Regions from separate parts of the Delftia sp. JD2 genome, predicted to be linked through region 2. Evidence: riboswitches for the same ligand, from Rfam matches in the RefSeq annotation. Region 2 holds a riboswitch; the other holds the start of a gene.
The links. A riboswitch is a leader RNA that binds a small molecule or an ion and turns the genes downstream of it on or off. The one in region 2 is predicted to bind S-adenosylhomocysteine.
Positions count from the first base shown of each region.

Region 1 (6,893 bases), on a different contig from region 2:
CGCTGGCCATCAGTGCGCGCGTGCAGGATGGCGAACTGCTGCTGTCCGTGCGCGACGGCGGGCCGGGCCTGCCATCCCACCTGCCGGTGGAGACGCTGTTCGAGCCCTTCACGCGCGGCACGGCCGAGTCCACCGTCTCGGGCATCGGCCTGGGCCTGGCGCTGGTGCGCAGCATTGTCGAGGCGCATGGCGGGCGCATCGAGGCTGCCGCCGCACGGCCCGGCCCGGGCACCATCTTCACGCTGCGCTTTCCCGTGCCCGAGCAGCCTGCGCTGGATTAGAGTCCCGCCATGCACGAAAGCACCCCATGAGCACGCCCGCCAACCGCATCCTGATGATCGAGGACGACCCCGGCATCCGCCGCTTCGTGCGCCTGGTGCTGGAAGACGAAGGCTGGCAGGTCTTCGAGGCCGACAGCGCGCGCCGCGGCCTGATCGAGGCCGCCAGCCGCCAGCCCGACCTGGTCATCCTCGACCTGGGCCTGCCGGACGCCGATGGCAAGCAGGTCCTGACCGAGCTGCGCGGGTGGTCCTCCGTGCCCGTGCTCGTGCTCTCCGCGCGCGAGCGTGAGGACGAGAAGGTGGCCGCATTGGATGCCGGCGCCGACGACTACCTGGTCAAGCCCTTCGGCGTGCCCGAGCTGCTGGCCCGGCTGCGCGTGATGCTGCGCCGCCGCCAGCAGCTGGGCGCCGCCGGTGGGGCGGGCGGCACCGCCGCGTCCAGCAAGGTGCACTTCGGCCCGGTGCAGGTGGACCTGGCCACGCATGAGGTGCGGCGTGCGGGGCAGCCGGTGCACCTCACGCCCATCGAATTCCGCCTGCTGGCGGCCCTGATCGCCGCCCAGGGCCGTGTGATGACCCACCGCCAGCTGCTGCTGCAGGTCTGGGGCCCCGAGTACCTGAGCCGCGCCCACTACCTGCGCGTGCACATGGCCAATCTGCGCCAGAAGATCGAGGACGAGCCGGCCCAGCCGCGCCACCTGGTGACCGAGCTGCAGGTGGGCTACCGGCTTGTGGGGCTGGGCGGTGAGGCATCCACGGGATCGGTATAATCGGCGCCTCTCCGAGGAGCGTTGCAGCGGCCCCCACACATCAGGCGTGGTCGCGAGGCTCGGAGTAATACCTGCAACGACGCTCGCCCACGCTTTCTGTGCGGTGAGCTTTTTTTCGTCTCCCGCAGAACGTGGTTTTTCATTCATCTTTTGGAGAAAACCATGAACGCTGCTGTTCGTCCCGTTTCCGCCGACACGGCCATCGCTGACATTTCCCTCGCTGCCTGGGGCCGCAAGGAAATCCTGATCGCCGAAACCGAAATGCCCGGCCTGATGGCCACGCGCGAGGAATTCGCCGCTGCCCAGCCCCTCAAGGGCGCGCGCATCACCGGCTCGCTGCACATGACCATCCAGACGGCCGTGCTGATCGAGACGCTCAAGGCCCTGGGCGCCGAAGTGCGCTGGGCGTCGTGCAACATCTTCTCGACGCAGGACCACGCTGCTGCCGCCATCGCGGAAACCGGCACGCCCGTGTTCGCCATCAAGGGCGAATCGCTGGCCGACTACTGGGACTACACCCACCGCATCTTTGAATTCGGCGCCGCCGGCACCGAAGGCGAAGGCCCGAACATGATCCTGGACGACGGCGGCGACGCCACCATGCTGCTGCACCTGGGCATGCGCGCCGAAAAGGACCTGTCCGTGCTGGATAACCCCGCCTCCGAAGAAGAGAAGATCGCCTTCGCCGCCATCCGCGCCAAGCTGGCCCAGGACCCCACCTGGTACACGCGCAAGAGCGCCCACATCATCGGCGTGACCGAAGAGACCACGACCGGCGTGCACCGCCTCAACGAGATGTCGGCCAAGGGCACGCTGAAGTTCCGTGCCATCAACGTCAACGACTCCGTCACCAAGAGCAAGTTCGACAACCTCTACGGCTGCCGCGAATCGCTGGTGGACGGCATCAAGCGCGCCACCGACGTGATGATCGCCGGCAAGGTTGCCGTGGTGGCCGGCTACGGCGACGTGGGCAAGGGCTGCGCCCAGGCGCTGCGCGCGCTGTCGGCCCAGGTCTGGGTCACCGAGATCGATCCCATCAACGCCCTGCAGGCCGCCATGGAAGGCTACAAGGTCGTGACCATGGAGTGGGCAGCCGACAAGGCCGACATCTTCGTGACCACCACCGGCAACCGCGACATCATCCGCCACGAGCACATGGTGGCCATGAAGAACGAAGCCATCGTCTGCAACATCGGCCACTTCGACAACGAAATCGATGTCGCCTCCATCGAGCAGTACCAGTGGGAAGAAATCAAGCCCCAGGTGGACCACATCACCTTCCCTGACGGCAAGAAGATCATCCTGCTGGCCAAGGGCCGCCTGGTGAACCTGGGTTGCGCCACCGGCCACCCCAGCTTCGTGATGAGCGCCTCGTTCGCCAACCAGACCATCGCCCAGATCGAGCTGTTCACCAAGCCCGATGCCTACGAGGTCGGCAAGGTCTACGTGCTGCCCAAGATCCTGGACGAGAAGGTTGCCCGCCTGCACCTGAAGAAGGTCGGCGCCATGCTGACCGAACTGACGGACGGCCAGGCTGCCTATATCGGCGTGAGCAAGCAGGGCCCCTACAAGCCCGAAACTTATCGCTACTAAGCACCCCCTGAGGCGCTGACGCGCCTTCCCCCTCTCTATCCGCTTCGCGGAGGAGGGGGACGACGCCCTCGCTGCGGGGCGGCCCTTGCTTGGCGTCCCTGAGTTGGGTCGCGCCGGTTTCGGGCATTAGTCAACTGAGATTTCCTGGAGCGACGCTATGCGCGCAGATGTATTTTTGGTGGAAGCCGGCCATGCGGCCACGCGCTCGCAGGCGCAGCGGCTGATTGCGGGTGGCGTGCAATGGCGCATGACGCCGCTGACGCCTTGGAAGAAGGTTGCCAAGAACGGCGACGAGATTCCTGCGGGTGCCGAGTTGCAGCTGCTGGACGGGGCCGAGGCCCGGTTCATCTCGCGCGGTGGGCTGAAGCTGGAAGGCGCGCTGGCGGCCACCAAGCTGTCGGTGGACGGCCTGCGCTGCCTGGACGTGGGCCAGAGCACGGGCGGCTTCACCGACTGCCTGCTGCAGGCGGGCGCCGCCCAGGTCATCGGCGTGGACGTGGGCCACGGCCAGTTGCATGACCGGCTGCGCTCGGATGTGCGTGTGATCTGCGTCGAGGGCGTCAACGCCCGCGCGGTGACGGCCGAGGGCCTGCAGGAGTCCTGCGAGGAAGTGCTGTCCGAACGCTGGGAAGAAGATCCCGACGACAACGACACCCAGCCCGTGGCGCCCTATGCCTGGATGCGCAACGGCGGTCTGGTCGATGAAGACTACGACGACAGCGACGACGCCAAGGAAAAAGAGATCGAGGCTTTCAAGGCCGAGCGCGCGGCCAAGGGCAAGGCCCGGGAAGAAGGCACGGTGGCCACGCAGCGCCGCCGCCGCGCCGAGTTTGCCGACGTGGACATCACGCCGCAGTTCGACTTCGTCACGGGCGATCTGTCCTTCATCTCGCTGACCCTGGTGCTGCCGGCCGTCACGCGCCTGCTCAAGCCGCATGGCCAGCTGCTGATGCTGGTCAAGCCGCAGTTCGAACTGCAGCCGGGCCAGGTCGGCAAGGGCGGCATCGTGCGCGATGCGGCCCTGTTCACCGAGGTGGAGCAGCGCATCCGCACCTGCCTGGGCGAGCTGGGGCTGGAGGTCAAGGGCTGGATGGAGTCGGCCATCGAAGGCGGTGACGGCAACCGCGAATTTTTCGTGCATGCCCAGCAGGCGGCCGTGGTGAAGGAGCCTGCACAGCCTGAAACGCAGGACGACGACGAGCCCCGTTCGGCCGTGAAAGCCGCGCCCAAGCGCGTGTCCCGCACCGTGCTGCGCGAGCAGCGCAACGAGCGTGTGATCGACACCAGCACCGAGTTCGGCGTGCCCGGACCGGGCCGCGCCAAGCTGCGCAAACGCAACGAATGAAACACTGAGCAGTGAGTCTTACATGAGCTTTCCGATCAGCTTCGAATTCTTCCCGACCAAGACGCCCGAAGGCGCGGCCAAGCATGTTCAGGTGCGCAAGAACCTCTATGCGCGCAAGCCCCAGTTCTGCTCCGTCACCTATGGCGCGGGCGGCTCTACGCAGGCCGGCACCTTCAACATGGTGCGTGACATCCAGAGCGAAGGCGTCAGTGCGGCATCGCATTTCTCCTGCGTGGGCGCCACGCACGACAAGGTGCGTGCCGAGCTGCAGGAGCTCAAGGCCATGGGCGTGCGCCGCATCGTCGCGCTGCGCGGCGACCTGCCCAGCGGCTACGGCCTGGGCGGTGAATTCCAGTACGCCAGCGACCTCGTGGAATTCATCCGCCGCGAGTTCGGCGACTGGTTCCACATCGAGGTGGCAGCCTATCCCGAGGTCCACCCGCAGGCGAAATCCCCACATTCCGATCTGGAAGCGTTTGCGGCTAAAGTGCGCGCTGGCGCGGATTCCGCGATCACCCAATATTTCTACAATGCCGACGCCTACTGCCGTTTCGTTGATGCGGCGCGCGGCATGGGGCTTGATGCACCGGTTGTTCCCGGCATCATGCCCATCACCAGCTCTACGCAGCTGATGCGCTTCTCGGACGCCTGCGGCGCCGAGATCCCGCGCTGGATCCGCCTGCGTCTGCAGGCTTACGGAGATGACACGGCGTCCATTCGCGCCTTCGGCCTCGATGTCGTGTCCCGTCTATGCGAGCAGTTGCGCAGCCAGGGCGCTCCCGGGCTGCACTTCTATACGATGAACCAGAGCGTCGCCACGCTGGAAATCTGCGATCGATTGGGCCTTTGAGCGCGCAGCCACTGCGCCGGCCCCGGGCGGCCCTCTAGAACTTGGGAACGGTCAGGCGTTCCCTGGAGGTTTTTGCCCATGGATCGTAGTTTTCGACGCCTGCATTGGCGCTGGCTGGCCATGTGTGCCATCACCGCCACCCTGGCTGGCTGCGCACCGGCTCCCGTGGCCGAAACCGATGCCGAGTCCGGCGCCCTGATGGCCGGTTCTGCCGGTTCGGCAGGCGCCGAGTCCATGGCTGAAGGCCAGACGCCTGCGGCCGTTCCCTCCGCAGGCAAGCGCAGCAGCCGCGCCTCGCGGGCCACGCCGCCCGCCAGCAGGTCCGCGGATGCCAGGCCCTCCGAACCGGCTTCGCCCGAAGAGAGTGCCGACACTCCCTCCAATCCCGATTTCGCCCTCGTTCCATCTCGCGACAGCGACCAGCAAGGCCTGGCCTCCTGGTATGGCCCGGGCCTGCATGGCCGGCTGACGGCCAGCGGCGAACGTTTCGACAAGGAAGAGCTGACGGCTGCGCACCGCAGCTTCGCCTTCGGTAGCCGTGTCTGCGTGCGCAGCGCCGCGACAGGCAGGACGGTGGTGGTGCGCATCAATGACCGGGGGCCGTTTGCGCCCGGCCGCGTGATCGACCTGAGCCAGGCTGCTGCGCAGGAGCTGGGCATGGTCGGCCTGGGCATCAAGCCCGTGGAGCTGTGGCAGCTCGACGAAGGCGAGGAAGAATGCCCCGAAACCCTGGTCACGGCCAGGAAGGCAGAGTCCCTCAAGAAGACTCAGCAGGCCAGGGCACAGACACAAACACAAACGCAGGCGCGGACCCAGGTTCAGGCAAAGGCCCCGGTCCGGCCGCGTGTGCAGGCCAAGGCGCCCGCACCCAGGCCCAATGCACGCACGGCCGTGGCCAGCCGTGCCGCCCCTGCCGCCAAGCCGGTGGCGAAGGCCGCAGCGCCCGCCGCAGCCTCGGCCACGGCAGTGGCCTCTGCGGCGTCGAGCTCGCGCTGAACCGTGTTCAGCCGCCCGATTCGAGCGTGAAGGCCGCGTTCTCGTCCTGACCGAGCAGCTTGACCAGCTGCGGCATGGCCGGCTTGAGCTGTTCCTTGAGATTGAACGGCGGATTGATCAGGAACATGCCGCTGGCCGGCAGGCCGCCGCGCTCCGACGTCTTGTTGCTCTTGACCGTGAGCTCCACATGCAGCCAGCTCTTGCCGGCCTTGGTGGTCATGGTCTTCAGGCGGCGCGGCAGATCGTGCGCCTCGGGGCGCGGGATGATCGGATACCAGACCGCATACGTGCCTGTGGCAAAGCGCTTGAGGCTGTCGGCCGCCATGTCCAGCACCTTGGCGTAGTCGCTCTTGAGCTCGTAGCTGGGGTCGCACAGCACCAGGGCGCGGCGCGACGGTGGCGGCAGGAATTTCTTGATGCCTTCGAAGCCGTCCTCGTGCAGCACGGCCACCTGGCGGCCCGCTTCGAGCTGGGCAATGTTGCCCGCCAGCGAGCGCATGTCGGTGGGATGCAGCTCGAAGACCTTGAGCTTGTCGCGCTCCTGCACGCGCAGCAGGGACTGGATGATGAAGGGCGAGCCCGGGTAGTTGCGCAGCTGCGCGCCCTGGTTGAAGGAGCGCACCGTGGCCAGGTAGGCCTGCAGCACCGGGGCCAGCTCGGCCTCCTTGGCCTGGGCCAGGCGCATGATGCCGTCGGCGGACTCGCCGCTCTTGTTGGCGTAGTCGCCGTCCAGTCGGTACAGGCCGGCGCCGGCGTGCGTGTCCAGCACCGTGAGGGCGGCATCCTTCTGGAGGAGGTATTGCAGGGTGGCGATCAGCACGGTGTGCTTGAGCACATCGGCATGGTTGCCTGCATGGAAGGCGTGGCGGTAACTGAACATAGGCGTATGGTAACCAGCCGCGCTGCCGGGTGGTTGTCCGTGGCGGCTGAAGGATGGGGGCCGGCGCTGAAGCCAGTGCGGCGCAAGGGGGGGATGGCGAAGGCCTGCCGTTTTTGTATAATGGAGGGCTTCGCAGCGATTTTAGGGTCCCGCGGCGAAGTTTACATCCCCGCCTAAG
Region 1 is NZ_LFJT01000053.1:28,214-35,106, forward strand. Features, by position in the region: gene ACM14_RS23255 (sensor histidine kinase KdpD) at 1-281, shown strand, start outside; gene ACM14_RS23260 (response regulator) at 308-1,051, shown strand; S-adenosyl-L-homocysteine riboswitch at 1,059-1,143, shown strand; gene ahcY (adenosylhomocysteinase) at 1,214-2,644, shown strand; gene ACM14_RS23270 (TlyA family RNA methyltransferase) at 2,802-3,989, shown strand; gene metF (methylenetetrahydrofolate reductase [NAD(P)H]) at 4,012-4,839, shown strand; gene ACM14_RS23280 (septal ring lytic transglycosylase RlpA family protein) at 4,918-5,835, shown strand; gene ACM14_RS23285 (23S rRNA (adenine(2030)-N(6))-methyltransferase RlmJ) at 5,843-6,715, opposite strand.
Region 1: linked by a shared signal. The riboswitch ahead of ahcY (adenosylhomocysteinase) and the one ahead of metH (methionine synthase) in region 2 are both predicted to bind S-adenosylhomocysteine.

Region 2 (6,893 bases):
ACGGGCGGGGTGGATCTGCCCATCGCCCAGGACAAGTAAGCCCGGCATACGACACCCGCTATCCACCATCCGCCAGAGGCCGCCCATGCCCACCTATGACTACCACTGCACCGCATGCGGCGGCTTCGACGCGCTGCGCAGCCTCTCGCAGCGCAACGAGCCCGCGCCCTGCCCCAGCTGCGAGGCGGCCTCGCCCCGCGTCTTCGTCAGCGCGCCGCGCCTGGCCTGCACCAGCCCCGAACAGCGCCGCGCCCATGACACCAACGAGCGCGCCCGGCACGAGCCCAGGCGCTCACGCGATGTGGCCGAGGGCAGCTACGCGCGCATGCGCCACCCTTCGGGCTGCGGCTGCTGCAGCGGCGCCAGCAAGCGCGGCTCCACGGTCACGGCGCCCAACGGCGCCAAGACCTTCCCGACCAAGCGGCCCTGGATGATCAGCCACTGACCGCGGCCCCTGCGCCGCACCAATGACAAAGGCCCGCGACGCGGGCCTTTGTCCTGCCTGGCCGTACCGCTCAGTGCACGGCGCCGATGAAGCCCGCCAGCTCCGGCGTCTGCGGGTTGGCGAACAGCTGCTTGGCCGGGCCGCTTTCGTGGATCAGGCCCTGGTGCATGAACACCAGCTGGTCGCCCACGTCCCGGGCAAAGCGCATCTCGTGCGTGACCATGATCAGCGTCATGCCCTCGGCGGCGAGCTGCTTGACCACGGCCAGCACCTCGTTGACCAGCTCCGGGTCCAGTGCCGAGGTGATCTCGTCGCACAGCAGCACCTTGGGCTGCATGGCCAGCGCGCGTGCAATGGCCACGCGCTGCTGCTGGCCGCCGCTGAGCTGGTCGGGGTAGCTGTCGTACTTGTCGCCCAGGCCGACCTTGGCCAGCATCTGGCGCGCCAGCGCCGCCGCCTCGGGCTTTTTCACGCCCTTGACCACGGTGGGCGACAGGGCCACGTTCTCGCCCGCCGTCAGGTGGGGGAACAGGTTGAACTGCTGGAACACCATGCCCACGTTCAGGCGCAGCGCGCGCAGCTGGGCGGGCGAGGGCGCGCTGCCCTCCGAGCCCTTGAGCACGGCGTCGTCCACCACGATCTGGCCGGACTGGATGGCCTCCAGCCCGTTGATGGAGCGCAGCAGCGTGCTCTTGCCCGAGCCGCTGCGGCCGATGATGGCGACCACCTGGCCGCTGTCCACGCTCAGGTCCACGCCCTTGAGCACATGGTTGTTGCCGTAATGCTTGTGAACGGCGCGCACATCAACGAGCGGCATAGAGTTTCTTCTCCAGATGGGATGCGTAGAGGGACAGGGGCCAGCACAGCAGGAAGTAGCCTGCGGCGACCAGGCCGTAGATGAGGAAGGGCTGGAAGGTGGCGTTGGCCAGCATGGAGCCGAGCTTGGTCAGCTCGCTGAAGCCGATGATCGAGGCCACGGCCGTGCCCTTGATGATCTGCACCGAGAAGCCGACCGTGGGCGCTATCGACAGGCGCAGCGCCTGCGGCAGCACCACATGGCGCATCTGCTGCAGGTAGCCCATGGCCAGGCTGGAGGAGGCTTCCCACTGGCCGCTGGGGATGGACTCCACGCAGCCGCGCCAGACCTCGGCCAGGTAGGCGCTGGTATACAGCGTCAGGCCGATGGCGGCCGCCGTCCAGGGCGAGATGTCCAGGCCGGCCATGGACGAGCCGAAGAACACGATGAACATCTGCATCAGCAGCGGCGTGTTCTGGAAGGCCTGGATATACGCCTTGGCCAGGCGGCGCAGGTTCTGGCTGCGGCCCACGCGGGCGAACAGCACCAGCAATCCGGTGGCGCCGCCCAGCACGAAGGCCAGCAGCGACAGCGCCAGCGTGGCCAGCAGGCCCTCGGCCAGCTTGGCCAGGATGGGCAGCAGGGGAATATCGGCAATCATGCGGCGTCTCCGGCAGTGGTTGCAGGTGCAGCAGGTGCAGCGGGCCGGGCTGCACGCGGCGTGCGGCGGCCCACCACGAAGCGCTGGCCTATCCAGGCCAGCAACTGGCGCAGTGCCAGGGCCAGCACGAAGTACGCCGCCGTCACCACCAGGTAGGTCTCGAACGCGCGGAAGTTGCGCGACTGGATGAAGTTGGCGGCGAAGGTCAGGTCCTGGGCGGCGATCTGCGAGACCACCGAGGTGCCCAGCATCACGATCACGATCTGGCTGCTCAGCGAGGGCCAGACCCGCTGCAGCGCAGGACGCAGCACCACATGGCGGAAGACCGCCCAGCGGCCCATGCCCAGCGCGCCAGCGGCTTCCAGCTGGCCGCGCGGCGTCTCCTGGATGCCGGCGCGCACGATCTCGGTGATGTAGGCGCCCAGGTTGATCACCGTGGTCAGCAGGCAGGCCTGCCATTCGTTGATCTGCACGCCCAGCGAAGGCAGGCCGAAGAACACGAACATCAGCTGCACCAGGAAGGGCGTGTTGCGTATGCCCTCCACGTACACCTTGAACAGCCAGTGCAGCGGCGCAATGCGCCAGGCGCGGCTGACGCCGCCGGCCACGCCGATGGCGCCGCCCAGCACGGCGCCCGCTGCCGTCAGCGCCAGCGTGAAGCCTGCGCCCTGTGCCAGCAGGCCGCTGTAGTCGAACACGGCGCCGAAGTCGAATTGATAGGCCATGGAAGGATTTCCGGGAGCAGGGGCGCAGCGGTTACAGGGTGGCGGGCAGCGGCATCTTCATCCAGCGCTGGGACAGGCCGGTCAGGCGGCCGTCGGCCTTGAGCTTGGTGATGATGGCGTCCACCTTCTGCAGCAGCGCCGGCTCGCCCTTGGCCACGCCGATGTAGCAGGGCGTGTCCTCGACCGCGAACTTCACGTCCAGCTGACGCAGCCTGGTGCGCTCGTTCACGGCGTTGGCCACGATGTTGCCCAGCGTCACCAGCTGCACCTGGCCCGTCAGATAGCTTTGCGCGGTGGCGTTGTTGTCCTCGTAGCGCTTGATGGTGGCCGAGGCCGGCGCCACCTGCGTGAGGGCCAGGTCCTCGGTGGAGCCGCGCGTCACGCCCACGGTCTTGCCGGCCAGGTCGGCAGGGGCCTTGATGCTCACGTCCTTGGGGCCGTAGACGCTCTTGGGGAAGGGCGCATAGGCCTGGGTGAAGTCGATCACCTTGGCGCGCTCGGCGTTCTTGCCCAGGCTGGAGATGACGATGTCGGCCTTGCCCGTGGTCAGGAAGGGGATGCGGTTGGTGCTGGTCACGGGCACCAGCTCCACCTTCACGCCCAGCTCCTGGGCCACCAGGGCGGCCATGTCGATGTCATAGCCCTGCAGCTTCAGGTCGGTGCCCAGCGAGCCGAAGGGCGGGAAGTCCTGCGGAATCGCCACGCGCAGCACGCCGGCCTTCTGGATGTTGGCCAGCATGTCGGCATGGGCTGCGCCGCCCAGGCCGGCAGCGGCCAGGGTGGCGGCCGCCAGGGCGGTGCGGATGAATGCGCGGCGGGGTGTCAGGGAGGAAGTCATGCGAAAGCTCCTTCGGAAGGTGGGGTGAGGCGAAAGGAAAGCGGGTCAGGGTCGGGCGCAGATGTATCGGGCGGCGTTGCGTCGGGCGCCGTCGTGTCGTCCGGTGTGTCGAGATCGATGCCGCTGCGCCTTGCGGCCGACAGCAGGTGGGCGCGCATGGCGCCCGCGGCACCCGGCGCATCGCCGGCGCAGACGGCCTGCACGATGGCGTCGTGCTCGCGCACGGGCTGGTCGTCGGCGCCACTCCAGGCAAACGGCAGGCGCAGGCTGTGGCTGATGGCCAGCTCCAGCTGGCGCGCCATGGCCACCAGGCCCGGGTTGCCCGACAGCTGGGCCAGCAGCAGGTGGAACTGCAGATCGGCGTCGGCGGCGGCCAGCAGGTCGCTGCGGTCCAGGGCGTGGGCCAGCTGGGGCTGGGTCCATTGCAGCTGGCGCAGGCCGCTGTCGTCGGCGCGCACGGCCGCCAGAGCGGCCCAGCCGGGCTCCAGCACCAGGCGCAGCTCGATCAGCTGGCGCGGCGACAGCGTGCCCAGCGCCGGGGTGGCATAGGCGCGGTGCATGCGTGCACGGCCGCTGTGCGGGCCGTTGATGCGCACGCCCTTGCCCGGCTGGATCTCGACCAGGCCCAGGGCCTCCAGCATGGACAGCGCCTCGCGCAGCGAAGCGCGGCTGATGCCCAGCTGCCGGGCCAGCTCGCGCTGCGGCGGCAGCTGGCTGCCGCCGGGATAGTGGCCGCTCAGGATGTGCTGCTGCAGCGTCTGGGCCATCGAGATCGGAATGCTTTGCATGGGCTGGCGCGGGTGGAGGGTTTTGGCCTGACTGGTCAGACCACGTACCCAGCAGATAGCGAATTGCGTGCCAGATGCAAAAAAAGGAGCGTTGTCCTCAGGCGTTGCAAAGAATCCGGGGCGATGGGGTATCGACAATCCGCCCCGAAGGCGCTGCCGGCGGCCCGCGCTGCCGCGCTTTGGTGCAGTGCCGCATGGCTTTGTGCAGGCCTGCCCCGAATGCGGGCGTAAAACCCGCACTGCAGGCCGCCGCCAGCCGCCGTAGAATCCCGGGCTTTGGCCCGAGGAGCGTTGCAGCGCGGCACCCGCCCATCCGTACACCGGATCGCGTGCCGCGTCAGGCTTGGGCCTGGTGCAGGTTCCCGGCCGGACCGCGCCCACGGTGCCAACGACGCTCACCTGTTGCCATGCCGTTTTTGCAGGTGAGCTTGATGTCGTCCTCTTTCACTCCCCCTCCCATGCGTCTGTCGGGCCTGGAGCCCGTCTCCATCGGCGAGGGCACGCTGTTCGTCAACGTGGGCGAGCGCACCAACGTCACGGGCTCCAAGGCCTTTGCGCGCATGATCCTCAACGAGCAGTACGAGGAAGCGCTGTCCGTGGCACGCCAGCAGGTGGAAAACGGCGCCCAGGTGATCGACGTGAACATGGACGAGGCCATGCTGGACAGCAAGGCCGCCATGGTGCGCTTCCTGAACCTCATCGCCTCCGAGCCCGACATCGCCAAGGTGCCGGTCATGGTGGACAGCTCCAAGTGGGAGGTCATCGAGGCCGGACTGCGCTGCCTGCAGGGCAAGGGCATCGTCAACTCCATCTCCATGAAGGAAGGCCTGGATGAATTCAAGCGCCAGGCCCGGCTGATCAGGCGCTACGGTGCGGCCGCCGTGGTCATGGCCTTCGACGAGAAGGGCCAGGCCGACACCTACCAGCGCAAGATCGAGATCTGCGAGCGCGCCTACCGCATCCTGGTGGACGAGGTGGGCTTCCCGCCCGAAGACATCGTCTTCGACCCCAACATCTTCGCCGTGGCCACCGGCATCGAGGAGCACGACAACTACGCCGTGGACTTCATCGAGGCCGTGCGCTGGATCAAGAAGAATCTGCCCGGCGCCAAGGTCTCGGGCGGCGTCTCCAACGTGAGCTTCAGCTTCCGCGGCAACGACCCCGTGCGCGAGGCCATCCACACCGTGTTCCTGTACCACGCCATCTCGGCGGGCATGGACATGGGCATCGTCAACGCCGGCATGGTCGGCGTCTATGACGACCTGGAGCCCCAGCTGCGCGAGCGCGTGGAAGACGTGGTGCTCAACCGCCGCCCTGACGCCGCCGAGCGCCTGCTGGAGATTGCCGACGCAGCCAAGGGCGCCGCCAAGGACGACAGCAAGAAGCTCGAATGGCGCGGCACGCCCGAGAACCCGAAGACCGTGGGCGAGCGCCTGTCGCACGCCCTGGTGCACGGCATCACCGACTTCATCGTCACCGACACCGAAGAGGCCTACCAGCAGATCGTGGTGCAGGGCGGCGGCCGCCCGCTGCACGTGATCGAAGGCCCGCTCATGGACGGCATGAACATCGTGGGCGACCTGTTCGGCGCCGGCAAGATGTTCCTGCCCCAGGTGGTCAAGTCGGCGCGCGTGATGAAGCAGGCCGTGGCCCATCTCGTGCCCTACATCGAAGAGGAAAAGCGCCAGCAGGAAGCGGCGGGCCTGGACGTGTCCAGCAAGGGCAAGATCGTCATCGCCACCGTCAAGGGCGACGTGCACGACATCGGCAAGAACATCGTCACCGTGGTCCTGCAGTGCAACAACTTCGAGGTCATCAACATGGGCGTGATGGTGCCCTGCCATGAGATCCTGGCCCGGGCCAAGGCCGAGGGCGCGGACATCATCGGCCTGTCGGGCCTGATCACGCCCAGCCTCGAAGAGATGCAATACGTCGCCGGCGAGATGCACAAGGACGACTACTTCCGCATCAAGAAGATTCCGCTGCTGATCGGCGGCGCCACCTGCTCGCGCGTGCACACCGCCGTCAAGATCGCGCCCAAGTACGAAGGCCCCGTGGTCTACGTGCCCGATGCCTCGCGCAGCGTCAGCGTGGCCCAGAGCCTGCTGGGCGAGAACAAGGGCAACTACCTGGCCGAGATCCAGGCCGACTACGACAAGGTCCGCACCCAGCACGCCAACAAGAAGAAGACACCGCTGTGGCCTCTGGCAAAGGCCCGCGCCAACGCCACGCCCGTGGACTTTTCCCAGTCCCCCGTGGCGCCGCGCGCCCTGGGCCGGCGCGTGTTCCGCAACTTCGACCTGGCCGAGATCGCCGAGTACATCGACTGGGGCCCGTTCTTCCAGACCTGGGATCTGGCCGGCCCCTATCCGGCCATCCTCGACGACGAGATCGTCGGCGTCGAGGCGCGCAAGGTGTTGGCCGACGGCCAGGCCATGCTCAAGAAGATCATCGAAGGCCGCTGGCTGCAGGCCAACGGCGCCATCGGCCTGTTCCCTGCCAACCGCGTGGGCGATGACATCGAGTTCTATGCCGACGAGTCCCGCAGCCAGGTGCTGATGACCTGGTACGGCATGCGCCAGCAGACCGAAAAGCAGATGGTGGAAGGCCCGGATGGCCAGCCCGTGATGCGCCCCAGCC
Region 2 is NZ_LFJT01000005.1:112,819-119,711, reverse strand. Features, by position in the region: gene fmdA (formamidase) at 1-39, shown strand, start outside; gene ACM14_RS04520 (zinc ribbon domain-containing protein) at 86-445, shown strand; gene ACM14_RS04515 (amino acid ABC transporter ATP-binding protein) at 516-1,262, opposite strand; gene ACM14_RS04510 (amino acid ABC transporter permease) at 1,249-1,902, opposite strand; gene ACM14_RS04505 (amino acid ABC transporter permease) at 1,899-2,627, opposite strand; gene ACM14_RS04500 (transporter substrate-binding domain-containing protein) at 2,659-3,465, opposite strand; gene ACM14_RS04495 (FadR/GntR family transcriptional regulator) at 3,462-4,253, opposite strand; S-adenosyl-L-homocysteine riboswitch at 4,531-4,657, shown strand; gene metH (methionine synthase) at 4,685-6,893, shown strand, end outside.